Regions from separate parts of the Parageobacillus sp. G301 genome, predicted to be linked through region 2. Evidence: a T-box and tRNA genes for the amino acid it is inferred to sense, from the RefSeq annotation. Region 2 holds a T-box; the other holds one or more tRNA genes.
The links. A T-box is a leader RNA that pairs with one kind of tRNA and senses whether it is charged. The one in region 2 lies ahead of QSJ37_RS13475 (valine--tRNA ligase), so its partner is inferred to be a tRNA-Val.
Positions count from the first base shown of each region.

Region 1: it has a tRNA-Val gene. The T-box ahead of QSJ37_RS13475 (valine--tRNA ligase) is inferred to sense a tRNA for this amino acid. The anticodon was not compared.

Region 1 is NZ_BSDB01000002.1:622,374-637,726, reverse strand. It holds tRNA gene QSJ37_RS11975 (tRNA-Leu) at 26-111, opposite strand; tRNA gene QSJ37_RS11970 (tRNA-Cys) at 123-196, opposite strand; tRNA gene QSJ37_RS11965 (tRNA-Gly) at 204-275, opposite strand; tRNA gene QSJ37_RS11960 (tRNA-Gln) at 286-360, opposite strand; tRNA gene QSJ37_RS11955 (tRNA-His) at 377-449, opposite strand; tRNA gene QSJ37_RS11950 (tRNA-Trp) at 467-540, opposite strand; tRNA gene QSJ37_RS11945 (tRNA-Tyr) at 550-631, opposite strand; tRNA gene QSJ37_RS11940 (tRNA-Thr) at 638-713, opposite strand; tRNA gene QSJ37_RS11935 (tRNA-Phe) at 891-966, opposite strand; tRNA gene QSJ37_RS11930 (tRNA-Asp) at 994-1,069, opposite strand; tRNA gene QSJ37_RS11925 (tRNA-Met) at 1,075-1,151, opposite strand; tRNA gene QSJ37_RS11920 (tRNA-Val) at 1,159-1,234, opposite strand; tRNA gene QSJ37_RS11915 (tRNA-Glu) at 1,247-1,318, opposite strand; tRNA gene QSJ37_RS11910 (tRNA-Ser) at 1,334-1,424, opposite strand; tRNA gene QSJ37_RS11905 (tRNA-Asn) at 1,429-1,503, opposite strand; gene QSJ37_RS11900 (hypothetical protein) at 1,619-1,867, opposite strand; rRNA gene QSJ37_RS11895 (23S ribosomal RNA) at 1,933-4,868, opposite strand; rRNA gene QSJ37_RS11890 (16S ribosomal RNA) at 5,404-6,961, opposite strand; gene QSJ37_RS11885 (protein-glutamine gamma-glutamyltransferase) at 7,660-8,481, shown strand; gene QSJ37_RS11880 (DMT family transporter) at 8,458-9,360, opposite strand; gene QSJ37_RS11875 (MgtC/SapB family protein) at 9,427-10,104, shown strand; tRNA gene QSJ37_RS11870 (tRNA-Ala) at 10,194-10,266, shown strand; gene QSJ37_RS11865 (thermonuclease family protein) at 10,514-11,449, shown strand; gene QSJ37_RS11860 (hypothetical protein) at 11,540-11,800, opposite strand; gene QSJ37_RS11855 (GNAT family N-acetyltransferase) at 11,859-12,347, opposite strand; gene QSJ37_RS11850 (hypothetical protein) at 12,426-12,668, opposite strand; gene QSJ37_RS11845 (H-type small acid-soluble spore protein) at 12,774-12,959, opposite strand; gene QSJ37_RS11840 (potassium channel family protein) at 13,087-14,082, shown strand; gene QSJ37_RS11835 (YugN-like family protein) at 14,079-14,483, opposite strand; gene QSJ37_RS11830 (hypothetical protein) at 14,792-15,106, opposite strand.
Region 2 is NZ_BSDB01000002.1:928,781-944,133, forward strand. It holds gene hemA (glutamyl-tRNA reductase) at 1-363, shown strand, start outside; gene ccsA (cytochrome c biogenesis protein) at 380-1,213, shown strand; gene hemC (hydroxymethylbilane synthase) at 1,228-2,163, shown strand; gene QSJ37_RS13445 (uroporphyrinogen-III synthase) at 2,160-2,960, shown strand; gene hemB (porphobilinogen synthase) at 2,941-3,918, shown strand; gene hemL (glutamate-1-semialdehyde 2,1-aminomutase) at 3,937-5,232, shown strand; gene spoVID (stage VI sporulation protein D) at 5,358-6,536, shown strand; gene ysxE (spore coat protein YsxE) at 6,606-7,616, shown strand; gene QSJ37_RS13470 (hypothetical protein) at 7,582-7,770, opposite strand; T-box leader at 7,926-8,162, shown strand; gene QSJ37_RS13475 (valine--tRNA ligase) at 8,207-10,849, shown strand; gene QSJ37_RS13480 (bifunctional folylpolyglutamate synthase/dihydrofolate synthase) at 10,947-12,239, shown strand; gene QSJ37_RS13485 (VWA domain-containing protein) at 12,323-15,148, shown strand; gene QSJ37_RS13490 (hypothetical protein) at 15,193-15,353, opposite strand, start outside.

The DNA.
Region 1 (15,353 bases), 310 kb from region 2:
AACATAAAGTCAACTGTTTATTTCATGCCGAGGGCCGGACTCGAACCGGCACGGTAGTTACCTACCCCAGGATTTTAAGTCCTGTGCGTCTGCCAATTCCGCCACCCCGGCTCTGCCATATATGGAGGCGGCACCCGGATTCGAACCGGGGATAAAGGTTTTGCAGACCTCTGCCTTACCACTTGGCTATGCCGCCGCAGGGAAGCGGAAGACGGGACTCGAACCCGCGACCCCCACCTTGGCAAGGTGGTGTTCTACCACTGAACTACTTCCGCATCGTGATCATGGCTGGGGTAGCTGGATTCGAACCAACGCATCACGGAGTCAAAGTCCGTTGCCTTACCGCTTGGCTATACCCCAAAAAAATAGAAGGAAGGGCGACTAGTGGGAATCGAACCCACGCATGCCAGAGCCACAATCTGGTGCGTTAACCACTTCGCCATAGTCGCCATACATATTTATTTTATGGCAGGGGCAGTAGGAATCGAACCCACACCGGAGGTTTTGGAGACCTCTGTTCTACCATTAAACTATGCCCCTAGTATAAAATGGAGGGGGACGGATTCGAACCGCCGAACCCAAAGGGAGCGGATTTACAGTCCGCCGCGTTTGGCCACTTCGCTACCCCTCCGTACCATGGTGCCGACTGCAGGACTTGAACCCGCAACCTACTGATTACGATTCAGTTGCTCTACCAATTGAGCTAAGTCGGCATAAGAAACATTGATATACCCTTAGTTTTTTGTGTCCCTTCCTCTGCTAGCTTATTCAATGATGTTAGATGTGTCGGGACAACTCGGAGCAAATTCATAGAAGCTTAAGCTCGTCTCTACCAGTTGAGCTAAGTTGCACATTAGCCAGAAAAACTTCAAACTTATTTAAAGAGTAAATGGTGGCTCGGGACGGAATCGAACCGCCGACACAAGGATTTTCAGTCCTTTGCTCTACCGACTGAGCTACCGAGCCATTTTTTAATTAGCATTAATTCCACTGTGGCGGTCCCGACGGGACTCGAACCCGCGATCTCCTGCGTGACAGGCAGGCATGTTAACCACTACACTACGGGACCAATATTGGTTGCGGGGGCAGGATTTGAACCTGCGACCTTCGGGTTATGAGCCCGACGAGCTACCGGACTGCTCCACCCCGCGACGATCATGGTGGAGGATGACGGGATCGAACCGCCGACCCCTTGCTTGTAAGGCAAGTGCTCTCCCAGCTGAGCTAATCCTCCACAAAAAGAAAGTGACCCGTACGGGATTCGAACCCGTGTTACCGCCGTGAAAGGGCGGTGTCTTAACCACTTGACCAACGGGCCATAGTAATTAATTAGTGGCGGAGAGCAAGGGATTCGAACCCTTGAGGCGCTATTCGCGCCTACACGATTTCCAATCGTGCTCCTTCGACCACTCGGACAGCTCTCCAAGATGGCTCCGCAGGCAGGATTCGAACCTGCGACCAATCGGTTAACAGCCGATTGCTCTACCACTGAGCTACTGCGGAATAATATGAAGGAGTTATGTAATAAATTAATTTCCTTGTTACAAACTTTTTCATTGATTGGACAAGTATTATTATAATGACCAATATTATCATGTCAAGAGTTTTTTTATTTATTTCATTCCCTCAAAACTAGATAACCGTCTGTTTGGAAGAAAGCCGTTTTGCGCAGGCGGCTTCCGCTTTTCCGTTGTCTAGCTCCGGTGTCTAGCTCTCTTGCGCCAAATAACCTTCTCCCTTGAGGTGCAAGCACCTCTACGGGCGAAGAACATTTGGCTTCGAGAGCTAAGCGCGGCACCTCCGCTTTTCGCTTTGTCCAGCTCCGGCTCGCAGCGCCTTGCGGAAAATAACCTTCCTCCGTCGACATGCAAGCATGTCTCGTCGGAAGAACATTTTCCTTTTGGCGCTAAGCGCTCGCCTCCACTTTTCGCTTTGGTTAAGTCCTCGATCGATTAGTATCCGTCAGCTCCACGTGTCGCCACGCTTCCACCTCGGACCTATCGACCTCGTCATCTTCGAGGGATCTTACTCGCTTGACGCGATGGGAAATCTCATCTTGAGGGGGGCTTCACGCTTAGATGCTTTCAGCGCTTATCCCTTCCGCACATAGCTACCCAGCGGTGCCCCTGGCGGGACAACTGGTACACCAGCGGTGCGTCCATCCCGGTCCTCTCGTACTAAGGACAGCTCCTCTCAAATTTCCTGCGCCCGCGACGGATAGGGACCGAACTGTCTCACGACGTTCTGAACCCAGCTCGCGTACCGCTTTAATGGGCGAACAGCCCAACCCTTGGGACCGACTACAGCCCCAGGATGCGATGAGCCGACATCGAGGTGCCAAACCTCCCCGTCGATGTGGACTCTTGGGGGAGATCAGCCTGTTATCCCCGGGGTAGCTTTTATCCGTTGAGCGATGGCCCTTCCATACGGAACCACCGGATCACTAAGCCCGACTTTCGTCCCTGCTCGACCTGTCCGTCTCGCAGTCAAGCTCCCTTGTGCCTTTGCACTCTACGAATGATTTCCAACCATTCTGAGGGAACCTTTGGGCGCCTCCGTTACCTTTTGGGAGGCGACCGCCCCAGTCAAACTGCCCACCTGACACTGTCTCCCACCCCGATAAGGGGTGCGGGTTAGAATTTCAATACCGCCAGGGTGGTATCCCACCGGCGCCTCCACCGAAGCTGGCGCTCCGGCTTCTCAGGCTCCCACCTATCCTGTACAAGCGATACCAAAATTCCATATCAGGCTGCAGTAAAGCTCCACGGGGTCTTTCCGTCCTGTCGCGGGTAACCTGCATCTTCACAGGTAGTATGATTTCACCGGGTCTCTCGTTGAGACAGTGCCCAAGTCGTTACACCTTTCGTGCGGGTCGGAACTTACCCGACAAGGAATTTCGCTACCTTAGGACCGTTATAGTTACGGCCGCCGTTTACTGGGGCTTCGGTTCGCACCTTCAGCCTTGCGGCTTAAGCGCTCCCCTTAACCTTCCAGCACCGGGCAGGTGTCAGCCCCTATACTTCGCCTTTCGGCTTCGCAGAGACCTGTGTTTTTGATAAACAGTCGCTTGGGCCTTTTCACTGCGGCTCTCTCGGGCTCATCACCCAAGAGAGCACCCCTTCTCCCGAAGTTACGGGGTCATTTTGCCGAGTTCCTTAACGAGAGTTCTCCCGCGCACCTTAGGATTCTCTCCTCGCCTACCTGTGTCGGTTTGCGGTACGGGCACCTCTCACCTCGCTAGAGGCTTTTCTTGGCAGTGTAGGATCGGGGACTTCGGGACCGATGGTCCCTTCGCCATCACGGCTCAGCCTTTGCGCCAGACGGATTTGCCTATCTGGCAGCCTAACCGCTTGGACAGGCTATTCCAGCAGCCTGCTCGCCCTACCTTCCTGCGTCCCCCCATTGCTCAAACGGTGAGGAGGTGGTACAGGAATCTCAACCTGTTGCCCATCACCTACGCCTTTCGGCCTCGGCTTAGGTCCCGACTAACCCTGAGCGGACGAACCTTCCTCAGGAAACCTTAGGCTTTCGGTGCAGAGGATTCTCACCTCTGTTTTCGCTACTCACACCGGCATTCTCACTTCTAAGCGCTCCACGAGTCCTTCCGGTCTCGCTTCGGCGCGCTTAGAACGCTCCCCTACCGATGACCAACGGTCATCCCACAGCTTCGGTGGCACGTTTAGCCCCGGTACATTTTCGGCGCAGAGTCACTCGACCAGTGAGCTATTACGCACTCTTTAAATGATGGCTGCTTCTAAGCCAACATCCTGGTTGTCTGGGCAACTCCACATCCTTTTCCACTTAACGTGCACTTTGGGACCTTAGCTGGTGGTCTGGGCTGTTTCCCTCTCGACCACGGATCTTATCACTCGTAGTCTGACTCCCAAGGATAAGTCATTGGCATTCGGAGTTTGACTGAGTTCGGTAACCCGATGAGGGCCCCTAGCTCAATCAGTGCTCTACCTCCAAGACTCTTCCCTTGAGGCTAGCCCTAAAGCTATTTCGGGGAGAACCAGCTATCTCCAGGTTCGATTGGCATTTCACCCCTACCCACACCTCATCCCCGCACTTTTCAACGTGCGTGGGTTCGGGCCTCCAGTAGGTGTTACCCTACCTTCACCCTGGACATGGGTAGATCACCTGGTTTCGGGTCTACGACGACGTACTTAACGCCCTATTCAGACTCGCTTTCGCTGCGGCTCCGTCTCTTCGACTTAACCTCGCACGTCATCGTAACTCGCCGGTTCATTCTACAAAAGGCACGCCATCACCCATAAACGGGCTCTGACTACTTGTAGGCACACGGTTTCAGGTTCTCTTTCACTCCCCTTCCGGGGTGCTTTTCACCTTTCCCTCACGGTACTGGTTCACTATCGGTCACTAGGGAGTATTTAGCCTTGGGAGATGGTCCTCCCTGCTTCCGACGGGATTCCCCGTGTCCCGCCGTACTCAGGATCCACTCGGGAGGGAACGAAGTTTCGACTACAGGGCTGTCACCTTCTCTGGCGGGCCTTTCCAGACCGCTTCGTCTACCCCGTTCCTTTGTAACTCCCATCATGAGTGGTCCTACAACCCCAAGAGGCAAGCCTCTTGGTTTGGGCTGTTCCCGTTTCGCTCGCCGCTACTCAGGGAATCGCGGTTGCTTTCTTCTCCTCCGGGTACTTAGATGTTTCAGTTCCCCGGGTGTGCCCTCCATACCCTATGGATTCAGGTATGGATACTGCCCCATTACGGGCAGTGGGTTTCCCCATTCGGACATCTCCGGATCAACGCTTGCTTACAGCTCCCCGAAGCGTTTCGGCGTTTGCCCCGTCCTTCATCGGCTCCTAGTGCCAAGGCATCCACCGTGCGCCCTTTCTAACTTAACCATGCGAAAACAGCTTCATGCTTGCCGCCTTCGCTTCTCGGCTTCTTCCTTTGTCTAGCTTCGGCGCCTAGCTCTCTTGTGCCAAATAACCTTCCCCCTCGAAGTGCAAGCACTTCTGCGGGTGAAGAACATTTGGCTTCGGGAGCTAACCGCGGCGCCTCCGCTTTTCTTTTCGGTTATCTAGTTTTCAAGGAACGAAGCTACTACTTTGAGTTCGCTTCTTTGCAGCTTTGTGCCGAGGAACCTAACTTCCTCGAACCTGCTTGTAGACGCAGGCACAAGACTAATTCTGACACAAAGCCTCTATTTTGAAAGAACATTAAACATGTTCCTTCAAAACTGAACAAGGCTACTGCCTTGCATCTGCTTCTCTGCTGCCTTGTGTCGAGGAATCCTGCTTCCTCGAATTCACTAGCAGACGCAGACACAAAGCACTTGAAGGAGTGAAATGCTCCCTCAAAACTGAACAAACCCGAAGCGTCCACTTCCGACTAGCCCATAAGGGCAGTCGCCTTCGCCTTTCATGTCATCCTTAGAAAGGAGGTGATCCAGCCGCACCTTCCGGTACGGCTACCTTGTTACGACTTCACCCCAATCACTTGCCCCACCTTCGGCGGCTGGCTCCCTTAAAGGGTTACCTCACCGACTTCGGGTGTTGCAAGCTCTCGTGGTGTGACGGGCGGTGTGTACAAGGCCCGGGAACGTATTCACCGCGGCATGCTGATCCGCGATTACTAGCGATTCCGGCTTCATGCAGGCGAGTTGCAGCCTGCAATCCGAACTGAGAGCGGCTTTTTGGGATTCGCTCCCCCTCGCGGGTTCGCAGCCCTTTGTACCGCCCATTGTAGCACGTGTGTAGCCCAGGTCATAAGGGGCATGATGATTTGACGTCATCCCCACCTTCCTCCGGTTTGTCACCGGCAGTCCCCCTAGAGTGCCCAACTGAATGCTGGCAACTAGGGGCGAGGGTTGCGCTCGTTGCGGGACTTAACCCAACATCTCACGACACGAGCTGACGACAACCATGCACCACCTGTCACCCTGTCCCCCCGAAGGGGGAACGCCCTGTCTCCAGGGTTGTCAGGGGATGTCAAGACCTGGTAAGGTTCTTCGCGTTGCTTCGAATTAAACCACATGCTCCACCGCTTGTGCGGGCCCCCGTCAATTCCTTTGAGTTTCAGCCTTGCGGCCGTACTCCCCAGGCGGAGTGCTTAACGCGTTAGCTACAGCACTAAAGGGTTTAACCCCTCTAACACTTAGCACTCATCGTTTACGGCGTGGACTACCAGGGTATCTAATCCTGTTTGCTCCCCACGCTTTCGCGCCTCAGCGTCAGTTACAGACCAGAGAGCCGCCTTCGCCACTGGTGTTCCTCCACATCTCTACGCATTTCACCGCTACACGTGGAATTCCGCTCTCCTCTTCTGCACTCAAGTCCCCCAGTTTCCAATGACCCTCCACGGTTGAGCCGTGGGCTTTCACATCAGACTTAAGGGACCGCCTGCGCGCGCTTTACGCCCAATAATTCCGGACAACGCTCGCCCCCTACGTATTACCGCGGCTGCTGGCACGTAGTTAGCCGGGGCTTTCTCGTTAGGTACCGTCACCGTACCGCCCTATTCGAACGGTACTTCTTCTTCCCTAACAACAGAGCTTTACGATCCGAAGACCTTCTTCGCTCACGCGGCGTCGCTCCGTCAGACTTTCGTCCATTGCGGAAGATTCCCTACTGCTGCCTCCCGTAGGAGTCTGGGCCGTGTCTCAGTCCCAGTGTGGCCGGTCACCCTCTCAGGCCGGCTACGCATCGTCGCCTTGGTGAGCCGTTACCTCACCAACTAGCTAATGCGCCGCGGGCCCATCCGTAAGTGGTAGCAAAAGCCACCTTTCAACCGAAGACCATGCAGTCTTCGGTGTTATCCGGTATTAGCCCCGGTTTCCCGGAGTTATCCCGGTCTTACGGGCAGGTTACCCACGTGTTACTCACCCGTCCGCCGCTAACCGAACAGAAGCAAGCTTCCGTTCGGTCCGCTCGACTTGCATGTATTAGGCACGCCGCCAGCGTTCGTCCTGAGCCAGGATCAAACTCTCCAAAAAGAAAGTTGATTGGCTTCTTTTCAGCTTCAGCGCCGACACCGCAAGGTGTCGCTCGCCTTCGCTTTTCTTACTGTCCAGCTCCGGCTCGCAACGCCTTTTGGAAAATAACCTTCCTCCGTCGACATGCAAGCATGTCTCGTCGGAAGAACATTTTCCTTTCGGCGTTAGGCGCTCGCCTTCGCTTTTCTATGTGGACGCTTCGTTTTGTTCAGTTTTCAAAGAACATTTGCTACTCAAAACAGCCTTTTAATAATATCACAGCGTTTTTTTATTGTCAACTAATTTTTTCGTTGTCAAGATTGTTCAATTAATTCATTAGCGACGCTATTTAATATAACACCTTAATCTAAAAAATGCAACCCCTTTTTTATATTTTTTTGTTCCCTCAAATTTATTTAAATGGTGCAATTAACTTTTTCGCAACAATCGAAATTGGAGATTCTCATTTCAACTGTTTACGATTACAACTTTAACCGAATTATTTATTGCAAATCAACTATACACCGCTTTATAACATAATAATTACACATATCTCATACATATAAATTAAATAATTATTGTCATTTTTCATCGATTCATTTGATAAAAAAACAAAACATCTTACTTTGAATTTACTAAATGATCCGATCTCCTCTCATGTTAATAATGTGGATAATTTGTGAATAACATGTGAATAACTTGTTGTTAAGGAGGAAAATATGATTAAAATTCAAGATACGATTGTGTATAACGACTTCCTAGCGGATTCTTCTCTTTCAAAAAAACAAGAAAAAATATTTGAAGCATTATTAAAATCACCAGAAACTTACGTATATAAAAACGAACATCAGCTTTTGTTTGAAATTATTTTGCGCGAGCGCATTATCGATGCGGCCATCTCGCTCGCAAAAAGCAAAGTAAGGTTTGCTATTTTTCGTTTTTCAAAATGCAATGAGCAATTTTGGATAAAAAATGAGTTGGGAGGTTTCCAATTAAAAGAAAGCGTGCTTCCCTCGGATGCGATAAACGATATTTTCATAAACAGCCATTTATACGCCTTTGAGTGCGCTACCGCCATCGTTATCGTGTTTTACAAGGCAGTATTAGATGTTATGGATAAACAGACATTTAATAGGCTGTTTTCCAATCTCTTATTATACGATTGGCATGTCGATCAAGACTTAGGGATAAAAACAAAAAAGGGAGAAGACTATCTCCCAGGCGACTGTCTTTATTTTAAAAACCCTGAATTCGATCCGCAAACGCCGCAGTGGCAGGGAGAAAATACGATCTATTTAGGAAACGACCTGCATTACGGGCATGGAATCGGGATTAAAACGTCAGAAGGAATCATCGCCGCTTTAAATAAAAAAAGGAAAAAAGACGCTACAAAATCAGCCTACTTGCTTCCGCAAACGACAAGAGTCGATTTTATTTATTTATCTCAGTTTTCTAGCAACCCCGGAGGCTATCGTCTTCCCATTAACAAGAAATATTTCATTACCGGGGCGCTCGGGTCAGCTACTTTCTTGTATTGGTAGCGACCCTTTTCGATTTTCTCCCCACAAATATGTTCCGATTCCTGTTAAAATGAAAATCCCCCCCATCAACTGGGACGGTCGAATAATCTCTCCAAGCAAAAAGTAAGCTAATATTGTTGCACCGACTGGCTCAAATAAAATGCTCATCGAAATGGTTGCAGCACTTACCCATTTTACCGACCAGTTCATCAGTGAATGTCCGAGCAACGTCGGCACAATCGCCAGCAAAATAAAGCAAATCCAATCTATTTTTCTATATGAAAACAACGGAAATTGAAAAGCAAGCACATAAAGAAAGAGCGTGAAAGAACTAATTCCGTATACAATATATGTATATGTCATTAATGACAGGCGTTTTCGTAACTCTTGACCAAACAGCCAATACCCTGTTACCATTGCACATGCCAAAAGCGCTAGTATATCACCAAATAATGCTTTACCGCTAATTCGGAAGTCACCCCAACTAATGATAATGCTTCCAACGATAGCTAATAATGCGCTAAGAAACGCTCCTGCTGTCAATCGTTCTTTAAAAAAGACATATCCGCCAATAAATGCAAACAACGGTTGTAACGTTACAAGTACAACCGAACTCGTTACAGAAGTATAGTTCAATGACTCAAACCAAAGAATAAAATGAAACGCTAAGAGCACACCAGAGATGATGGAAAATATCCAATCTCGTTTCGAGATCACTTTTAATTCGGAAACATATTTCATAAAAAGTGGTGTCATGAATAGCACAGTAAAAAACAAACGATAAAATGCAATGACGGAGGCAGGAGCATGCGCCCATTTCACAAGAATGGCGGAAGTAGATACAGAGATTGCTCCGACAAACAATGCTAAGTATGGTTTCCATAAACTTGATGATTTCATTGTCCATCCCCTTATAAGCATTTTATCATGATTATACCACTACACAAACAGAAGAGGTGATCATATATGAACTTAGATCCTTTTATCAAACTAGGAATATCAGCTATATTAGGAATGATTATCGGATTAGAGAGAGAATTAAAACGCAAACCCGTTGGTCTAAAGACATGTTTAGTAATTTCTATTTCCAGCTGCTTATTAACCATTGTATCGATTGAATCCGCTTATGTATTTCCTCTAAAAAATCATATTACGATGGATCCACTCCGCCTTGCCGCTCAAATTGTCTCAGGAGTCGGATTTCTCGGGGCAGGAGTCATTTTACGACGCGGCAACGATAGTATTTCTGGGCTGACAACCGCTGCGATCATTTGGGGAGCGGCTGGCATCGGCATCGCAGTCGGTGCCGGATTTTATTTGGAATCTGCATTTGGCGTTGCGCTATTAATTGTGAGTGTTGAGCTAATTCCTGTTATAATCAGCTTTTTTGGACCAAAACAATTGCGAGAAAAAGAAATTCTTCTACAAATCACCGTTGCGGATGCAAAAAATATTGCCGACGTAATTCACAAACTCAAATCGCAAAATATCGATATTAAGACAATGCGTATTAAAGACTTAGACGACAACCATCATTTAATTAAACTAAAAGCATCTGTTGACCAAAAACGCGCCGCTGCCGACGTCTACTATGCCATTCGCACCATTGATTCGATCGTCCATATTGATATAGAAAGCGCCTAATCCTTCTAAACAAAAATTAGATAAAATTGTATTGCATTTCAAAAAAGGCGTATATATAATAAAAATGGACAATAATATTCCGTGAAAATGGGGCATTAGCTCAGTTGGGAGAGCGTCGTGCTGGCAGCGCGAAGGTCACCGGTTCGAACCCGGTATGCTCCATTCGAGAAACCCTTGCGTGGCAAGGGTTTTTCCTTTTTATCTAGATAGGGGGGCATTTTTATTTAGCAATAATCTTTTAGAAAACAGCCAATAAAAAAGCACCCGGCAAACATCATGAATCAGCTTGTCTGCAAAATCGACCAGCCGATCCCTTGCATGGCAAGGGCTTTCTTTTTTACATTATATAAGCAAAAAGGGCGATCATATATAAAACACGCATTGACTCATTGAAGGAGGAAAGAAACAGATGAGAAAGTTAGCAAGTTTGCTGACAGCTGCTTTATCCATTCTCTTTTTTCCAACCAGTAGCTTCGCCCATCCAGGCGCTCTGGACGAACTCGGCGGACATTTCCGCAATTCAGACTGCGTATACTTGCTGCATGAACCGACAGCGCTTGCCATGCAGGCCAAAAATAAAGCAGAGCTTGTCCAATTAGTCAAAAAATACAATAGCAACGCCAAGTGCACCCGACAGCTGACGGTGGATAAAATTGACCTAGAAGGGCATACGCTGAGCGGAGTCCCTGCAACGAAATCAAGTTCGTCGGCCACATTGCGATTAGGAAAAAAATATCCTGCAACATTAGTAGAGTGCATTGATGGAGATACAGCAAAGTTTATCGTCAATGGACGCGAATATACAACCCGCTTTCTATTCATCGATACCCCAGAAAGCACGATCGAAGTCGAGCCGTATGGAAAAGAAGCAAGCCAATTTACTTGTTCCCGCTTAAAACAAGGAAACATTACATTGGAAACTGACGGCAGCACTCTGTTTGATAAGTATCATCGTTTGCTCGCTTGGGTGTGGGTAGGAAACAAATTGCTGCAAGAAGAAGTGGCCAAAGCAGGACTGGTCGAAGATTTTTACGATTACGGGGATTATAAATACGAAAGCCGAATCCGCGACGCTATGGCGGAGGCGAAACGAAACGGTGCGGGAATGTATGGCCGTTCATCCGCGCAAAAACCTGATTCCTCCCGTCAGCAGCAAACAGCGGAAGAAAAAACGGAAAGCAAAAAAACAACACCCGCATCAAACTCACCGGCACAAGAAAATGAAGAGCAGCACGATGATCAGCAAAAACAGCACGATGCAGAGTCCGACAAAACAAATTCATTCCTTTACTTGATCATTGGCGCAGTTGCGATTATCATTATTTACGCTTTCGCCCGCAAATAATAGATACGGCTATATGCAGCGGCCTGCCCCGAACGAACAAAAGGAGCTAATGACTAGCTCCTTTTGTTTCATAATGACTACCGGGACCTGTTACTGCTCCGGCAGCAACTCTTCAATCACCGATTGCTCGGACAAATGAGCCGCTGTGGAGAAAGAAGCGCCATTTAGCCGCTTAAAGCCATATTTCTCTAACCTCTCTATTTGCTCTTCCGTCAAGTCATTATAAGCAATCACCGAAGGGGTTCCTGATGACTTATAAATTAAATTGCCTGTTACCGGACATTGAAACGCATCAGCGACAAATCCTTCCCCGTCTTGAATCGTAAATAAGCGAACCGGCATCACATCCATATATTTCCCTCTTTCTACGGTGTATTTCTTTATTACAATTGTCCAATCCCACCGTATTCTATACAATTCTTTTGCCAACAATGATCAAATCCCGTTCGATCCCTTCTAGCTCCGCAACCTTCGGGAGATGCCCCCATGTTTCAAAGCCAAAGCGGGCAAAAAGCCGCAAGCTTGGCTCATTATGCGCAAAAATAAACCCTAAAAGCGTTTTTATCTCCAAACTCGGCGCTTCCTCAATCGCTTTTTGAAGAAGCTGTGTGCCAATTCCTCTTCCCCGATATGCCTCGGAAATATAAATGCTAATTTCTGCCGTATGACGATATGCCGGCCGCCCATAAAACGACTGAAAACTAAGCCATGCGCACACATGGCCGTCCAGCTCCACAACCCAGATCGGACGCGTATGCGGATCGTGCGCGAAAAACCATGCTTCCCTGCTCTCAACAGTCACTGGTTCGAGATCTGCTGTTACCATTCTTGTCGGAACCGTTTCATTGTATATCTGAACGATTGCTGGTAAATCTTCTCTGTTTGCATTTCGAATCATCGTATCTCCACCTTATGGAATAATATACCTCTGCAGAAAAGAATACCATAATTATCGTTCAAAATGACATACTCCTTTTTATAACCATGCACCATTTATGCCACTTGCATATAAACGCTTGAAAATAGAAAAGTGAACCATAAACTCCATAAACGAACATATTTCATCAACAGGAAACGCGTAAATCTCAAAAAACGCTGCCAGCATGTCTTGATCCACTGCATCTAATATCCCTGATGATAGGAGAGGATAATGAATTTCATTCCACCAACGTTCATATCCATAATCGATAAACACTTCTTTTATTTGTTCTTGCGTCATATTTATCCCTCCTTGCTTCCATCATTATTGCATATACCATTATCGGTTTTGCGGAAAAAATAAAAACAAAAAACGCCTAAAAACGGCGTTTTTCCATTCTGTTCGTTATTGTTCCTCGTTGAGTTCTTCTACAGGCACTTCCCGTCGTTCACGAAGGTGCCCATCGCGCAAATGGACAGTAGCGGTTTCTTTTTGCTCATCATAACCGTCAATCCAAACAGATACACCATTATAATAAACCGGAATATCTGCGGGAGACGAAACGATTTGTTTTACGCGATTCATATCCATGTAAACAATCTCCTCCTTGTTGTAATTATCATGATGTAGTATGAAACGGGAAGGAATTTTTATGCAAAAAAATGTGCAAAACAGTAAAGACTAGCTATGTAAAACGATCTATGTTTGGAGGAAACCAATGAAAAACTGGGATGTACTAATATCGTATTTACGCCTTCCTGTTTTGGTACGATTGTTGTTAGTTGGAAGTATAATGATCGTCTTTTTCGGAACATTGATTCATTTCGTTGAACCATCCACATTCCGTAATGTATTCGATGGAATATGGTGGGCCATTGTGACAACCGCGACGATCGGTTATGGCGATATGGTGCCGAAGACATTTGCCGGGAAAATCGTCGCCATTTCTCTCATTTTGTTAGGAACGGGAGTCATCACCACTTATTTCGCCACATTATCCGCAGCCGCGGTAGCAAAAGAGTCCGTACTATCGAGCGGGCAGCTACGTTACATGCAGAAAGGGCATATCATCATTGTCGGTTGGAATGAACGGGCGCGCGAGGTAATAGTAAAATTAACGAAATATCACTCATCGCTTCGATGCGTGATTATCGATGCGACTTTACAGGAACTTCCGGTTTCCTATAAAAATGTTCATTTTATTAAAGGAAATGCCAGTTACGATGATGTGCTTCATAAAGCGAACATTGCCGAAGCGCAAATGATTTTAATTACAGCCGATCAGCATAAAAATGAAGCAGAAGCAGATAAAGATTCGATTTTAACATTGTTGGCGGCCAAAGGACTTAATCCTTGTATATATGCGATCGTTGAAATTTTAACAGAACAGCAAGTGAATAACGCAAAACGGGCTGGCGCCGATGAAGTCATTCAGACCAATTTGCTGTCAAGCTTTGCGATGGCAAACAGCCTTCAGTCGCCAGGGGTATCGAAAGCGACGGAAGAGTTGCTTCATCAACTTCATAATAGAAAACTACAGCTTATCGATGCGGAAGGATTATTCATCGGAAAAACATTTTTTGAAATCAGCCAAATATTATTAGACAAACAAATAATTTTAATCGGTATAATGAGGGGAGAAGAAGGATATATAAATCCTTCTCCACATTTTTTGATCGAAAAGGGAGACCGTTTGTTCGTGATCATGACTTAATCAAGCAGGTGGCTTTCTAAATCTTTGACAAGCGCTTTTCCAATGTCAATATATTTTTCCGGAAACGTCGCATCAGGGTCTTGCGGCTCCGCAAATTGGTTAAAAGCCGCGCCAAGATTGCCGCCATCGGCGTGGTCATCAATCCCTATTTGATACTTATGGGACAATAAAAATGGCCTGCCGAGCTTGACGGTTGTTCCATGGGAATCGAGCTGCCCGTCAATTGCTTCAAACGGAACGCGCAAAAATTGATATCCTGCTTCATCGTCAATTTTATAATCGAACGAACCATGATCATAATCCCAATTTCCACCAATCGTATAACCAAGCGGTTTTAACAACTGCTCCAGCTTATATAACGGAAACGTCTTTCCTTCTAATCGTGAAGGAATTTCAATCATCGCAAACACCCTCCTTTTTCATCTATGTTTCCCTATTTAGCGATAATTTAAAAAAAATTTCATTCTACTCATCCCTTCGAAAATAATGTTTCCCGATTGCCAATGTCATCGCCCCCTAATCTGCAAAATGCTAAAAACAAAAAATCAACAGCCCTTCCGTTTGCGGGAAGGGCTGTTGTTGATCAGCGGCTATATCATGGTATTTCTGTAAACTGTTCGACAGCGCAGTTGTTTTTGCCGCTGTCTGCACAGAAGAGATCGCATCAGAGGTATTATAAAACATCAGGAGGATGACGAACCGCGCCAAGTTATTTTTGTTGTTGGGAGTGGCTATTCATTGGAAGGCTTTTTGGCTTTTCCGCTATTTCTTTAGAAAATTCCATAGTCGCTAAATTTGGCATTCTTCTTTGATTCATAAAGCTGTTTATGCCACGCATCGCCCGCTGAATCGGATTTGGCGTCATATAATAAGCGTTGCGTCTCCTTCTCATGCTGAAAGCAGCTGCGGCAATTCCCAGCCCCAATATAGTCCATATGGCGTTGTTATTGCTTCGGCGTCCTGTTAAGCGCAATAACTGATTCCACATTCCTCTATTACGCCCAAAATTAAATAGACGGTTCATGATCTGTACACTCCTCTTTTCGGATTTCCCTTGCGCTCGAAAAAAATTTTCTTTTCGAGCATTTATTAATGTGCGTTAGAGAAGCAAGTTCATGTATGGAAAACACTACTTAATGACACCGTGTATTTCTTGTATTATTGCTCCCGATTGCCAAAATAAAGCGAAAAAACTTAGAATAAAGAGGAATTACAACCTCATATCGCCAAAATAATTATTTATGCCATGAAAAAAGGGCTCTCCATAAGGA
Region 2 (15,353 bases):
ATGATCGGAACAGAGCTTGTTGCCTTCCAGCAATGGCTTCATACGCTCGGCGTTGTGCCTGTTATTGCGGCGCTTCGTGAAAAAGCGCTGGCGATTCAAGCGGAGACAATGCGGAGCATTGAACGGAAATTGCCGCATTTATCGGAACGTGACCGGAAAGTATTGAACAAACACACAAAAAGCATTATTAATCAATTGCTGCGCGATCCGATTTTACGGGCAAAAGAGTTGGCAGCTGAACCAAATGCCGAAGAAGCGTTGCAATTGTTTATGAAAATTTTTAATATCGAAGATGAAGTGAAAGCACAAAAGCAAGCAAAAACGGATGGTCAACGCGCCGCTATGCCGTCTCTACAGTCATAAGAGAGGATTTTGGCATATGTTAGAGATGACCATGCCCCGGTTATATGAGCTGTCTATTCTTTTGTACGTATTGTCTATACTTTTATATTTTACTGATTTTCTCCAACGTAACCGGAAGGCGAATCAAGTCGCTTTCTGGTTACTTTCTATTGTTTGGATGTTTCAAACGTTCTTTTTCTTGTTTCGCATCATACAGACAGGGCGTTTCCCAATTTTAACGATGTCGGAGGGGCTTTATTTTTACGCGTGGTTGCTCATTACGTTATCTCTTATCATCAACCGGTTGCTGCGCGTTGATTTTATCGTCTTTTTTACGAACGTGCTAGCGTTTTTAATTTTGGCGATTCATACGTTCGCACCAAATCACCATCAATCACCGGCTGTTGCCGAGAAGCTGATATCTGAATTGCTAGTGATTCATATTACAATGGCATTATTGGCATATGCGGCGTTTTCGCTTTCGTTTATTTTTTCGGTATTGTACATGTTGCAATACAGCTTATTGAAACGGAAAAAATGGGGAGAACGGTTATGGCGGATGGCTGATTTAACGAAATTAGATTTTATGTCTTATGTTTTAAATTTAATTGGATTGCCTATGTTGTTATTAGGATTAATTCTTGGAGTGATTTGGGCCTATATCAAAGTGGAAGATTTTCATTGGTATGATGTGAAAGTATTAGGTTCGTTTGTTGTACTTGCAGTGTACAGCATTTACTTTTACAAACGCATTGTCCAGCAAGTGCAAGGAAAAATGATTGCACTATGGAATATCGGCTCATTTTTATTTTTATTGGTAAACTTTTTCTTATTGGGTAGTTTATCGAAATTTCATTTTTGGTATTCGTAGTGGAGGAATGAAAGATGCGAAAAATCATCGTCGGATCGCGCCGCAGCAAACTTGCGCTCACCCAGACGAACTGGGTCATCGAGCGGCTTCGGCAATTAGGAGCGCCGTTTGAATTTGAAGTAAAAGAAATTGCCACCAAAGGAGACAAAATTGTTGATGTGACATTATCCAAAGTTGGCGGCAAAGGATTGTTCGTAAAAGAAATTGAGCAAGCAATGCTAAACGGCGAAATTGATATGGCAGTACATAGCATGAAAGATATGCCCGCTGTTTTGCCTGATGGTCTTATCATTGGCTGCGTGCCGCCGCGTGAGGATCATCATGATGTGTTGATTAGTAAAAACCAAGAAACGTTTGCGAATCTTCCAAGCGGAGCGATTGTTGGGACAAGCAGTTTGCGCCGTTCTGCACAAATAATGGCGAAACGGCCGGATTTAAAGATCAAATGGATTCGCGGCAATATCGATACGAGACTTGCGAAGCTGCAAAACGAAGATTACGACGCCATTATTCTTGCGGCGGCCGGATTAGTGCGCATGGGCTGGGCAAGAGATGTCATTACGGAATATTTATCAACAGATGTATGTCTCCCTGCTGTTGGACAAGGAGCACTGGCGGTGGAATGCCGCGAAAATGATGAAGAATTGCGGGAGTGGCTACAAAAATTAAACGATGTTCATACCGAGCGGGCTGTGTTGGCGGAACGTGCATTTTTACGGCAAATGGAAGGCGGCTGTCAAGTGCCGATTGCGGGATATGCGTATATTGACAATCGTGAGGATATCGTTTTAACCGCTCTTGTTGCTTCTCCAGACGGAAAAGAGATATATAAGGAAACGGCAAGCGGATCGAATCCGGAAGAAGTCGGAACGATCGCTGCAAAAATGTTAATAGAGCGCGGTGCGAAAGCATTAATTGATCGTATCAAAGAGGAGATGAATCGACAGTGAGCGGTCCGTTGTCGGGAAAAACGGTGCTTGTGACAAGAGGAAAAGAACAGGCGAAAGCGTTCTCTGAAAAGCTGCGCCAAGCAGGAGCAACGCCGATTGAAATTCCGCTTATTTCGATTTCTCCTTCTTCCCATCGCGAAGAAATTGAACGATGTGTGCACAAGCTTCCCGATTATGATTGGCTCATTTTTACAAGTGCAAACGGTGTCCGTTTTTTCTTCCCATTTGTCAAAAAGGAACCGCCTCTTCCAAAAGTGGTGGTAGTCGGAAAGAAAACGGCGGCGGCTTTAAAAGCGTATGGCGTTTCTCCTGCCGTTGTCCCTGACGAATTTGTCGCCGAAGGAGTGATCGAGGCGCTAAAACCGCTTGTTAAGCCGCACGACCGCGTTCTTTTAGTGAAAGGAAATTTAGCAAGGCCGGTATTGCGTGATGCGCTGATCAATATGGGGGCAGACGTCACGGACCTTATTGTGTATGAAACGTTGATGAATGAATCAGGAAAAGAACAATTGCTATATCTATTGCGGGAAAGAAAACTGGATGTGATCACGTTTACAAGTTCCTCTACCGTACAAAGCTTTATACGTATGATGGAAGAAGAAGATATCGCTTCACTGCTTAGCGGTTGCGTGATCGCCTGCATCGGTCCCATTACGAAGGAAACAGCGGAAAAAGCGGGGCTTGCCGTGCATATTTGTCCAGACGAGTATACGATTGATGATATGATAAAAGAAATGGAATTATATTTTGCAAAAAGAACGATGGAGGGAAAAATAAATGGCAACATTACAATTTGACCGCCATCGCCGTCTGCGGCAAAGTGCGAATTTGCGAGCGATGGTGAGAGAAACACATCTTCATGTAGACGATCTTATTTATCCGATTTTTGTCGTCGAAGAAAAAGGGGTAAAACGGGAAATACCATCCATGCCAGGGATCTATCAATTTTCTCTTGACCGTTTAAATGAGGAAATGGATGAAGTCGTCCAACTAGGCATTAAATCAGTAATCATTTTCGGTGTGCCGGCAGAAAAAGATGAAGTCGGTTCACAAGCATATTGTGAGCATGGGATCGTTCAGGAGGCGATCCGCCAAATCAAAGCAAATTATCCAGATGTCGTTGTTATTGCCGACACATGTTTATGTGAATATACAAGCCATGGACATTGCGGTGTGGTCGAAAACGAGCAAGTGTTAAACGATCCGTCGCTTGAATTGCTTGTAAAAACAGCCGTCAGCCAAGCGAAAGCGGGCGCGGATATTATCGCACCTTCTAATATGATGGACGGTTTTGTTGCTGCGATTCGCCAAGGACTCGATGAAGCCGGATTTACGAATGTGCCAATTATGTCGTATGCGATTAAATATGCGTCCGCATTTTACGGTCCGTTCCGTGATGCTGCGGACAGCGCGCCGCAATTCGGCGACCGGAAAACATATCAAATGGATCCGGCCAATCGCCTCGAGGCGTTCCGCGAAGCGGAATCGGATGTGCGTGAAGGCGCGGACTTTTTAATGGTAAAACCAGCGCTCGCATATATGGATATTATCCGTGACATTAAAAACCATTTCCATCTCCCGCTTGTCGCCTATAATGTCAGCGGTGAATATTCGATGGTCAAAGCAGCGGCGCAAAACGGATGGATTAATGAAAAAGAAATTGTCATGGAAATGCTTACTGGCATGAAGCGGGCAGGCGCTGATTTAATTATGACGTATTTTGCTAAAGATGCGGCTCGCTGGCTAAAAGAATAGAAAGGAGAACCGTAAATGGTGCGAAGCTATGAACGTTCGAAAGCAGCGTATGAGGAAGCGGTCCGGCTGTTGCCAGGCGGTGTCAACAGCCCGGTGCGCGCGTTTAAATCCGTAAAAATGACACCAATTTTTATGGCGCGAGGCAAAGGTTCGAAAATTTACGATATCGACGGCAATGAATATATTGATTATGTGTTGTCATGGGGTCCGCTTATTTTAGGTCATGCGAATCCTCGTGTTGTCGAGGCGTTAAAAAAAGTAACGGAAAACGGCACAAGCTTTGGCGCCCCGACATTGATTGAAAACGAGTTAGCGAAATTAGTGATTGAACGGGTGCCGTCCGTCGAAATAGTTCGTATGGTGAACTCCGGAACGGAAGCGACGATGAGTGCGATTCGGTTAGCACGCGGTTACACGGGACGCAATAAAATTGTTAAATTTGAAGGAAGCTATCACGGCCATGGCGACTCGTTGCTGATCAAAGCTGGCTCAGGAGTAGCGACGCTTGGGTTGCCGGATAGCCCTGGTGTTCCGGAAGCGGTGGCGCAAAATACGATTACTGTCCCTTATAACGATTTAGAAAGCGTCCGCTACGCATTTGAACGGTTTGGCGAAGATATCGCCGCTGTCATCGTCGAGCCGGTTGCGGGAAACATGGGTGTCGTTCCGCCGGTTCCAGGCTTTTTGCAAGGATTGCGAGATATAACAAAACAATATGGAGCCCTTCTTATTTTTGATGAGGTCATGACAGGATTCCGTGTCGATTATCATTGTGCGCAAGGCTATTTTGGCATTGAACCGGATTTGACGTGTCTTGGAAAAGTCATTGGCGGCGGATTGCCAGTCGGAGCGTATGGCGGAAAAGCGGAAATTATGGAAAAAGTCGCGCCGAGCGGTCCGGTTTATCAAGCTGGCACCTTATCGGGAAATCCGCTCGCTATGACGGCCGGATATGAAACATTGATTCAGCTGACGCCGGAAACATACGATGAATTCCGCAAAAAAGCGGATCGATTGGAAAAAGGATTGCGCGAAGCGGCGGAAAAATACGAAATCCCGCATACGATTAACCGCGCTGGCTCCATGATTGGTTTCTTCTTTACGAATGAAGAAGTAACAAACTACGAAAAAGCGAAAACATCAAATTTAGAAATGTTCGCGGCATATTATCGCGAAATGGCGGAACAAGGAATTTTCCTTCCTCCGTCGCAATTTGAAGGATTATTTTTGTCCACGGAACATACGGATGAAGATATTGAAAAAACAATCGCCGCTGCAGAGCGCGCGTTTGCGAAAATTCGTGAAGGGAAGTAAAAGAAAGGGTTGTCCATCTTTTGATGGGCAGCCCGATTTTTTTATTCATATTGCTCATCCGTCCTTCATACAATGAGTAATGTCATAGAAAATTTTGTTGGAAGGGACGGAAGGAGGAGTTTGGGTTGGAGCAATCGTATTTGCGGTTTTCCCTTGAGGAATCGATCTGGTTTAAAAAAGGACAGGAAGTCGCTGAATTTCTCTCTATTTCGCTGGATCCGATCGTTTCGGTTGATGAATATGAACAGTATATTACGATTCGCGGAGCGTTAGAATTAAGCGGAGAATATCGAATGGCTGAAGGGGAAGAAAGCAGCGCGGATCCTTTCGACTTTGCAAGCCATCGATTTGTTCAGCATATTTCTACGCGCGAAGACGGCATTAGCGAATTATCGCATCGTTTCCCAATCGATATTACGATTCCAAAAAACCGCATTCAACATTTAGAAGATGTGTATGTGACAGTAGAATCGTTCGATTATGATTTAGATGAAAATGGAAGATTGCTAGTGACAGCGGATATTTCGATCAGCGGAATTAGCGAAGCGCCGCTGGATGAACATTATGAACCTTCGTTAGTAGAGGAAGAAGACGAAGACCTGTTGTTTGAACCGTTTGAAGTTGTCGCGCGCAAAGAAGTATACGAGGAAGAACAAAGAAAACAACAATTGGAAGAAGAGACATCTTCTATTTTCAATCATGCACCGCAGGAACAAAATGAAGACGAAGCACAAGAAATGACGGCTACCCATCGCGAAGAAACAAAACAGGAAGAAGAAACAGCCGTGCCGCTAAATAACAATGAACAGCTGGAAGAAACAGCCGAGCGGCTAGAAAAAACGAAAGAAAAAGCCGCACAGCTAGAAAAAACAGAAGAAAAAGAAGAAACAGCCGCGCAGCTGGAAAAACCGGAAGAAACGGCCGCACAACTAGAAGAAAAGGAAGCGGTGAAAGCAGAAGAAGAAAACGTTGTCCCACAACAAGAAGCAAAAGTATCGATTGGATCGATGAAAGAAAAAGATGCTGATGAAATGGAAGAAGAAGTAGATGAAAACGAAAAACAAAAAGTAAAGAGTGAAAATGCGTTGTACTTAACGAAACTATTTGCGAAGAATCAAGAAGAGGAATTTACGAAAGTAAAAATTTGCATCGTTCAGCAAGGAGATTCGTTGGACAAGATCGCCGAGCGGTACGATATAACCGTCCAGCAGCTGCTTCGTGTCAACCAATTGGAAAGCCCTGAGGAAATCCATGAAGGGCAATTGTTATATATACCGGCACTAGCGGGAAGCCGCTCTTCGTAGTGAGGGAAACATGATTCCTCACTTCTTTTTATGGAGGGGGTCGTTTCGTTGAACAGAGAACGCATCGAAATGTATACGCCCATTTTACAGCAATACGGGTTAAAGCCGTTTCGCGTCGATGATTACGGGAAAGTAAAAAAAATCCATACGAACGCTGGTCTATTTGCTTTAAAAGAAATAACGAACGCCAGGGAAATGGCAGCCATTCAACAATCGTATATTTTTTATGGAAAGCAATCTGTTCCTCTTTACTTGTCAAAACAAGGTTTTCCGTTTGTATCGTATGGCCGGCATTATTATTTAATGCCATGGATTTCATCCGCTGAGAGAAAAGAAAAACGAGAACATGTCCGCTCTTTTTTTCGCGACCTCGCTTATTTACATCAAAAGTCACTCAAACAAATAGATATTAACGAAGAAGAGATAAGAAATTACTATGAGAATAAAAAAAGAGAATGGGAAAGGCAACGTGCCTTTTTGCAATCATATGTGGAAAAGTGCGAAAATGCATGGTATATGTCTCCGTTTCAGCTGCAATGCTGCACGTATTTTCATGAAACAATGCAAGCGTATTGGTTTGCGGAAACGGAGCTAGAGAAATGGTATGAAAAAATGAAAGAAACAAAAAAATGGAGAATTGCTTGGATTCACGGAAAGGCACGGCTTTCACATTATATAGAGTTGGAAAATGGCAATCGCCATTTTTTTAGTTGGGAACGCGCCAGTTGGAACTCTCCACTTTTCGATGTAATCATTGCGCTTCGTTATCATATGCGCACATTTCCGCCGATCGGTGATGAATGGGTGGAAGGAGTAGAAGAATACGGAAAAACGTTGCCAATGTTAGAAGAGGAATGGTCCTTTCTTTTCAGCCATCTTGCGCAGCCGCATTTTTTATATCGCTGCATTTATGAGTACGAGATGAAGCGGCAAAACAGAAAAAGTGAACGGGAATATGTTTCCGAACTGCAGCGCCGTTACTTTACAATGAAAAATATGGAGTATGTCGTCATGCGCCTTGTCCAGCGAAAAGAAGCGGAAGAAGCTAAATCCACTCCAGATGAAACGCCACCGCAATAAGCACAAAAATGGCCAATAAGATGACATCAAACGTTGTAGGTAAAAAAATGGTGCGAATCGCTTGAAAAATCGTAATTGGAATAATCACTTGCGCACAAACGGCACGAATTTGCCGAAGCCATGGCGGCCATGAATAATAGTTAAATCGTTTCATTGAGCATTTCCTCCCTCGTGCATGTTACTATTAAAATATGATTGGATATTGTTTTTGTCACCAAAAACGAAGGAATGGAATAAATAAATAAAAACTTGGCAAAGATGATTGACGATGAAACAAGTTTTTCGTAGTATAATAAACAGAAAAATAATAAAAAAGCGAAGACAGGGAAGAGTACAACGAATAACGCCTTCAGAGAGGGAAATCAGTAGCTGCGAGATTTCCTAGGACGGTTATCGTTGGAAGGTCGCCCTGGAGCTGCTTCTTTGAACGGTGTTTGCCTAGTAGAGGAAGCCGGTCGCAGACCGTTATCGCAATGAAGTGCTTAAGCAAATTTTTTGCTTAAGAAAAAAGGTGGTACCGCGAAAGAGTCTCCTTTCGTCCTTTTTAGGATGAAAGGAGTTTTTTATTGATAAGAAGGAGGGAAAACAGAATGGAACAAAAAGATATTACAATGTCTACGAAATACGACCATAAAGCTGTAGAAGCCAATCGATATCAATGGTGGCTTGACGGGAAATTTTTTGAAACGACGGGCGATCCTGATAAAAAGCCGTTTACGATTGTCATCCCGCCGCCAAACGTCACAGGGAAACTCCATTTAGGACATGCGTGGGATACGACGCTGCAGGATATTATTACACGCATGAAGCGGATGCAAGGCTATGACGTTCTATGGCTTCCGGGAATGGACCATGCCGGAATCGCCACACAGGCAAAAGTAGAAGAAAAGCTTCGCAAGCAAGGACTTTCCCGCTATGATTTAGGACGGGAAAAGTTTCTCGAAGAAACGTGGAAATGGAAAGAAGAATACGCGAGCCACATTCGCCAGCAATGGGCAAAATTAGGGCTTGGCCTCGATTATACGCGTGAGCGCTTTACGTTAGATGAAGGTTTATCGAAAGCGGTTCGCGAAGTGTTCGTATCGCTTTACCGAAAAGGGCTTATTTATCGAGGCGAATACATTATTAACTGGGATCCGGTAACAAAAACGGCGTTATCGGATATTGAAGTGATTTATAAAGAAGTAAAAGGCGCGCTTTATCATATGCGCTATCCGCTTGCCGACGGCTCCGGATATATCGAAGTGGCAACGACCCGTCCGGAAACGATGCTCGGCGATACGGCGGTTGCCGTTCACCCAGATGACGAGCGCTATAAACATCTCATTGGCAAAACGGTTATTTTGCCGATTGTCGGCCGCGAAATTCCGATTATCGCCGATGAGTATGTCGATATGGAATTCGGATCGGGTGCCGTGAAAATTACGCCGGCACATGACCCGAATGACTTTGAAATCGGAAACCGCCACAACTTGCCGCGCATCCTCGTTATGAACGAAGATGGTACGATGAATGAAAACGCAATGCAATATCAAGGGTTGGATCGTTTTGAATGCCGCAAGCAAATCGTCAAAGATTTGCAAGAACAAGGCGTGCTATTTAAAATCGAAGAACATGTGCATTCGGTTGGACATAGCGAACGCAGCGGAGCGGTTGTGGAGCCGTATTTGTCGACGCAATGGTTTGTCAAAATGAAGCCGCTCGCGGAAGCTGCCATTCAGCTGCAAAAAACGGAAGGAAAAGTGCACTTCATTCCGGAACGTTTCGAAAAAACGTATTTGCATTGGTTGGAAAACATTCGCGACTGGTGTATTTCTCGTCAATTATGGTGGGGGCATCGCATCCCGGCTTGGTACCATAAAGAAACAGGAGAAATTTATGTCGATCATGAACCGCCGGCTGATATCGAAAACTGGGAGCAAGACCCTGATGTGCTAGATACATGGTTCAGCTCTGCCCTATGGCCATTTTCAACGATGGGCTGGCCGGATACAGAGGCACCGGATTACAAACGTTATTATCCAACCGATGTGCTTGTCACTGGATATGACATCATTTTCTTCTGGGTATCGCGCATGATTTTCCAAGGTCTTGAATTTACCGGGGAAAGACCGTTTAAAGATGTATTAATCCATGGTCTTGTCCGTGACGCGCAAGGAAGAAAAATGAGCAAATCGCTCGGCAACGGGGTTGACCCGATGGATGTCATCGACCAGTATGGCGCCGATTCGCTTCGCTTCTTCTTGGCTACTGGAAGCTCGCCTGGGCAAGATTTGCGCTTTAGTACGGAAAAAGTCGAAGCGACATGGAATTTTGCCAATAAAATTTGGAATGCGTCCCGCTTCGCGCTGATGAACATGGGCGGAATGACGTACGACCAGCTTGATTTAAGCGGAGAAAAAACGGTGGCGGACCATTGGATTTTAACGCGTTTAAACGAAACGATTGAAACGGTGACAAAACTTGCCGAGAAATATGAATTCGGTGAGGTCGGCCGCGTGTTGTATAACTTCATTTGGGATGATTTATGCGATTGGTATATTGAAATGGCGAAGCTTCCGCTTTATGGGGATGATGAAGCAGCGAAGAAAACGACGCGTTCTGTATTAGCATATGTGCTTGACAATACAATGCGCCTGCTTCATCCGTTCATGCCGTTCATTACCGAGGAAATTTGGCAGCACCTTCCACATGAAGGAGAGTCAATTACGGTAGCGAAATGGCCGGAAGTTCGTCCAGAGCTTTCCAACCACGAAGCGGCGGAAGAAATGCGTTTGCTTGTGGACATTATCCGCGCGGTTCGCAACATTCGCGCCGAAGTGAACACACCGTTAAGCAAACCAATCAAGCTGCACATTAAAGCAAAAGACGAGCATATTCAAGCGACATTGGAAAAGAACCGCGTATATTTAGAACGGTTCTGCAATCCGAGCGAACTGTTGATTGCAACCGACATCCCAGCTGCGGAAAAAGCGATGACAGCGGTTGTTACCGGTGCGGAATTAATCTTACCGCTTGAAGGGCTCATTAACATCGAAGAAGAAATCAAACGGCTCGAAAAAGAACTTGAAAAACTCAACAAAGAAGTCGAGCGCGTGCAGAAAAAGTTAAGCAATGAAGGGTTCCTTACGAAAGCGCCTGCGCACGTGGTGGAAGAAGAACGGAAAAAAGAAAAAGACTACTTAGAAAAACGCGAAGCTGTCCGTGCGCGCCTTGCCGAATTAAAAAAATAGACAATGCATCGCCGCTTCTTTTATCATGAAGACGAATCCAAAGCACTTTGGATTCGTCTTTTCTCATCATCTTATGTTAGTAAGGGGGAGAAATATGATGATTCGTACATATGAAGAGGCGCTAGAGTGGATTCACGGCCGTTTGCGATTAGGAATAAAACCAGGGCTAAAACGGATGGAATGGTTTATGGAAAAGCTTGGGAATCCAGAGCGCCGCGTGAGAGCGATTCACGTTGCTGGAACAAACGGAAAAGGGTCAACGGTAAGCTATTTGCGCCATATTTTACAAGCGGCAGGTTACTCTGTCGGCACGTTTACATCGCCGTATGTCGAGCAATTTAACGAACGCATCAGCGTCAACGGCAAGCCGATTCGCGACCAAGAAATTGTCGAGCTCGTCCAAATAATCGAGCCGCTTGCCGAAGAGCTTGAGCAAACTGAGCTTGGCGCGCCGACGGAATTTGAAGTTATTACGGCGATGATGCTTTATTATTTCGGGAAAAAGAACATTCAAGACGTTGTGCTTATTGAAGCCGGACTTGGCGGCCGCTTTGATTCGACGAACGTCATTTATCCGCTTCTTTCCATTATCACCAACATCAGCTATGACCATATGAATTTTTTAGGAGAAACATTAGAAAAAATCGCCTTTGAAAAAGCGGGCATCATTAAATCAGGCGTTCCGGTGATTACAGCGGTAAACCAACCGGAAGCATGGGCGGTTATTTCAGAAAAAGCGAAATCGCTCAAAGCGAAAACATATCGATTAGAAAAAGACTTTTTTATTGTTCATCATGAGCCAACAGATGATGGCGAACGTTTTTCAATGGAAACGATATTTTCGCAATATCCTGATTTAAAAATTACGATGTTTGGAGAACATCAGGTGCAAAACGCGGCGCTCGCGGTGATGGCAGCGGAGTATTTGCGGATGTTCTATTCGTTTTTGATTGAAAAAGAGCATATTTATGAGGGAATAGAGAAAGCGAAGTGGATCGGACGATTTGAGCGGGTAAGCAATAAGCCGCTGATCATTATTGACGGCGCTCATAACGCGGCAGGTATTCATAGTCTTGTTAATACGGTACGTTCGCACTATCCAAACAAAGATGTTCATGTGTTATTTGCCGCGTTATCCGATAAACCGCTTGATCAAATGATTCCACCGCTTGCCGAAATTGCCAAAACGATAACGTTTACTTCGTTCGATTTTCCGCGCGCAGCGTCGCCTGAGCAGCTTGCAGCCTTGTGCAACCACCCGCACAAAGCAACGACGGACGACTGGAAAGGCTGGATCAAAGAAAAGAAAAAACAAAAACGAAGCGATGCCCTCTTCTTGATTACCGGATCGCTTTACTTTATTGCGGAAGTAAGAAAGTTATTGATGTAAATGAAATTTTTGTATATTCCCGCTTAAAAGTCTTGCTATAATGAAAGTAATAGGACTTTGGTAAGGGATAGGGGGTGAGGAGTGTGGCGGAGAAGAGAAAAATTTGGTGGTTGTTTATTGCACTGTTTTTCAGTTTTTATTTAGGAGATGCCACTAATATCGTGTTTGGGGAAAGTAATGACTCCAATAACGCCACCTTAGATTTTACGATTACCTCTTCGCAACCAGAATATGCGAAACCGCCGAACGGGGATGCGCAAGGGAGATTGGATGTAACTTTAGTCCCAAAAGGCAGGGTGGACAACATTGTTCGCCCGCCAATTGATGTCGTGTTTGTGTTTGACGTGTCAGGGTCGATGACGCCTTTGAAGCTTCAAAGCGCAAAATATGCGCTTCAGTCTGCGGTAGATTATTTCAAAGCGAACGCTAACCCGAATGATCGATTTGCCCTTATTCCGTTTTCCAGCGATGTTCAATACAATAAAGTCGTGCCATTTCCTACCGGAGCATACGACGTCAAGCAGCATTTGGAGCGGATTGCGAACGTGGCTAATGACCTTCGCGCGTATGGCGGAACGAACTATACACAGTCATTGCAACAAGCTCAGTCGTTTTTTAATGACCCAACCCGGAAAAAATATATCATTTTTTTAACAGATGGGATGCCGACGGTTTCGAAGGTGAAAGAGCCGATTACGTATAAAGTTTGTGAAGGATTCATAATCAAAAAATGTAGACAAGTAACAGAAGATTTAGATGTTGAATATGTGCTGTACGCTGATGGAAGAAGCGTAGATCGAACAGTTTATTATCCAAGCGGGAAGGAAACAGAGTCATATTATGGCTCTAAAATTTATAAAGATTTCGAAGAAAAAGTCCGTACTCACGGAGTGAATGTGGCCAAAGCTCTCGGCATGAACAATATAACGCTCTATTCCATCGGCTTCGGTAATAATCAAGAAGTCGACATGGGCTATTTAGAAAAGATGTCATCGACAGCAGGCGGACAGGCGAAGCAAGGAACGCCACAAAACTTAACGGAAATTTTCCAGCAGTTTTCGAAGCTCGCTAATGATCCGGTGTTAAGCGGAACGATAAAAATTCCGCTAACCTCGTTTGGCGGAAACGTGGAAATTGTCGAGACGGATCACGTTTGGCTCGATGATAAGAAAGAAAACGCCTATATCACGCTTTCGATTCCATATAAAGTAGGACAGCCGGCACCACCGCCGATCAATATTCCGATTCCTGTGTTGTTTAAAGCAAAAGGGACATATACGTTTAACGCGGAATTGACGTATCGTGATGTATACGGTGTAGAACAGGCACCGATTACGAAATCGGTCACGGTCGTTGTGAAAGACGAAGTGCCGCCATCGTTTGACGGAACGGTGACGCTAGAAGGAATCACAAGGGACGTAGACGACTTAGTGAAATTCGGCAATGAAGATGATGATTCGAACCGATTCAAGGCACGTTATTCGCTAACTGCCGTTGGCTATGTTGGAAATGCATCTGGAAACATAAGCAACATTAAATTGATTCAGCCGCTTCCGGAAGGAGTTACGGCAACATCGAAAAACGTGACCGTATATACGGAAAATGGCGTTCAGTATGCCGAGATTGCGTTTCCAAATACGGTCATTGACTATAAGCAGCTAAATAACAACGAGATTACCGCTGAAATGACGCTTCAAGCAAATTGGGCGATGGAAGGGGTGCAGCTGCCGCCGGCTGTTGTTTCTTTCCAAGACAGCAAATACGGCGCGCGGACATCGTCATTAAAGGCTTCTTCCAAACGGATTGGAATGAAAGTCCGCTTGCGTGAATTTCCTGATATGTATTATGAAGGAGACAGCCGCGGCCTTATTACGAAATGGCAAGAGTTTGATTCAGCAACCAATTTGCTTGGAACGACGAAACATCCAAACAATTATGGATTGCTTATGCTTCCAGTAAAGGCGCTGCAATTTCAGGAAGGCGATGATTCTATTCTTCTTGTCACGTACAATAATGATAAGACGGTAGCACTATATTTAAAACCGCGCGTAACAATTATAGCTGAAGACGGCCAGCCAATCGCAAGCGGCGCGACTGTTACCAAGCCGGTAACCGTTAAAGTAACAGGACGCGTCGCAGGAGAAGGAGTCACGTATGAATATAAAGTTGAAAATCCAAAGCAAGATAGCGCTTGGAAGCCGCTCGATTCACCATATGAAATTCCGGTCACTTGGGATGGAACGTCGACCATATCCATTAAAGCGTCAGGAGGATTGACAAAAGGAGACGGCATTACCACTGTATCGCTTACGTATATTAAGCTCATTCGCCAATTAACATTGGGAAACTATAAACAAACGATGGAAATCGGCGAAACGCAGACAATTCCGGTAACGATCGAGCCAAGCGACGCGACAAACAAAACATTGGAGTGGATTTCAAGCAATCCGGATGTGGCTGCTGTCGATCAAGGTAAGGTAGTCGCTATTCGACCGGGAACGGTAGAGATTACGGTGAGGGCGATGGATGGAAGCAATGTTTCGGCGACGGCGACAATTACGGTGATCGATCCATTTGTTCCATTAGAAGCGATTCGTTTCCAACAGGAAGTTTTATATATGACGGTAGGAGAAGAGCTTGACATCGAATCGCAATTAACCTTTATTCCAAGCAATGCGACAGATAAACGCCTTGACTCTGTACAATCGTCCGCTCCGGAATATGTCGAAGTGCGCCCGCAGCAAGGGAAATGGTATATCGTAGCCAAAGATGTCGGATATTCAACGATTACCGCGATTGCCAAAGCGAAAACGAAGGATGGACAGGAAATTAAAGATTCAATCACGGTGATTGTCCAAGAGAAATCGTCTTCAGGAAGCGATGGAGAAAGCGGAAAGAATAGATGGTAAAATTAAAAGGATGCCTAAACATTCGCTTTAGGCATCCTTTCTTTTTACTTTACGATTAATTTGTCAACAATAAGAGACAGCTTTTTTACAAACGGCAATCCTTCCCCACGATTGATAAATACCGATTTATCATGGCGGATGACAAAGCGGGACTCCTCTTTTTGATCGAGTGACGGAGGAGGTGTAAAAGAGATAGAGCCGCCTT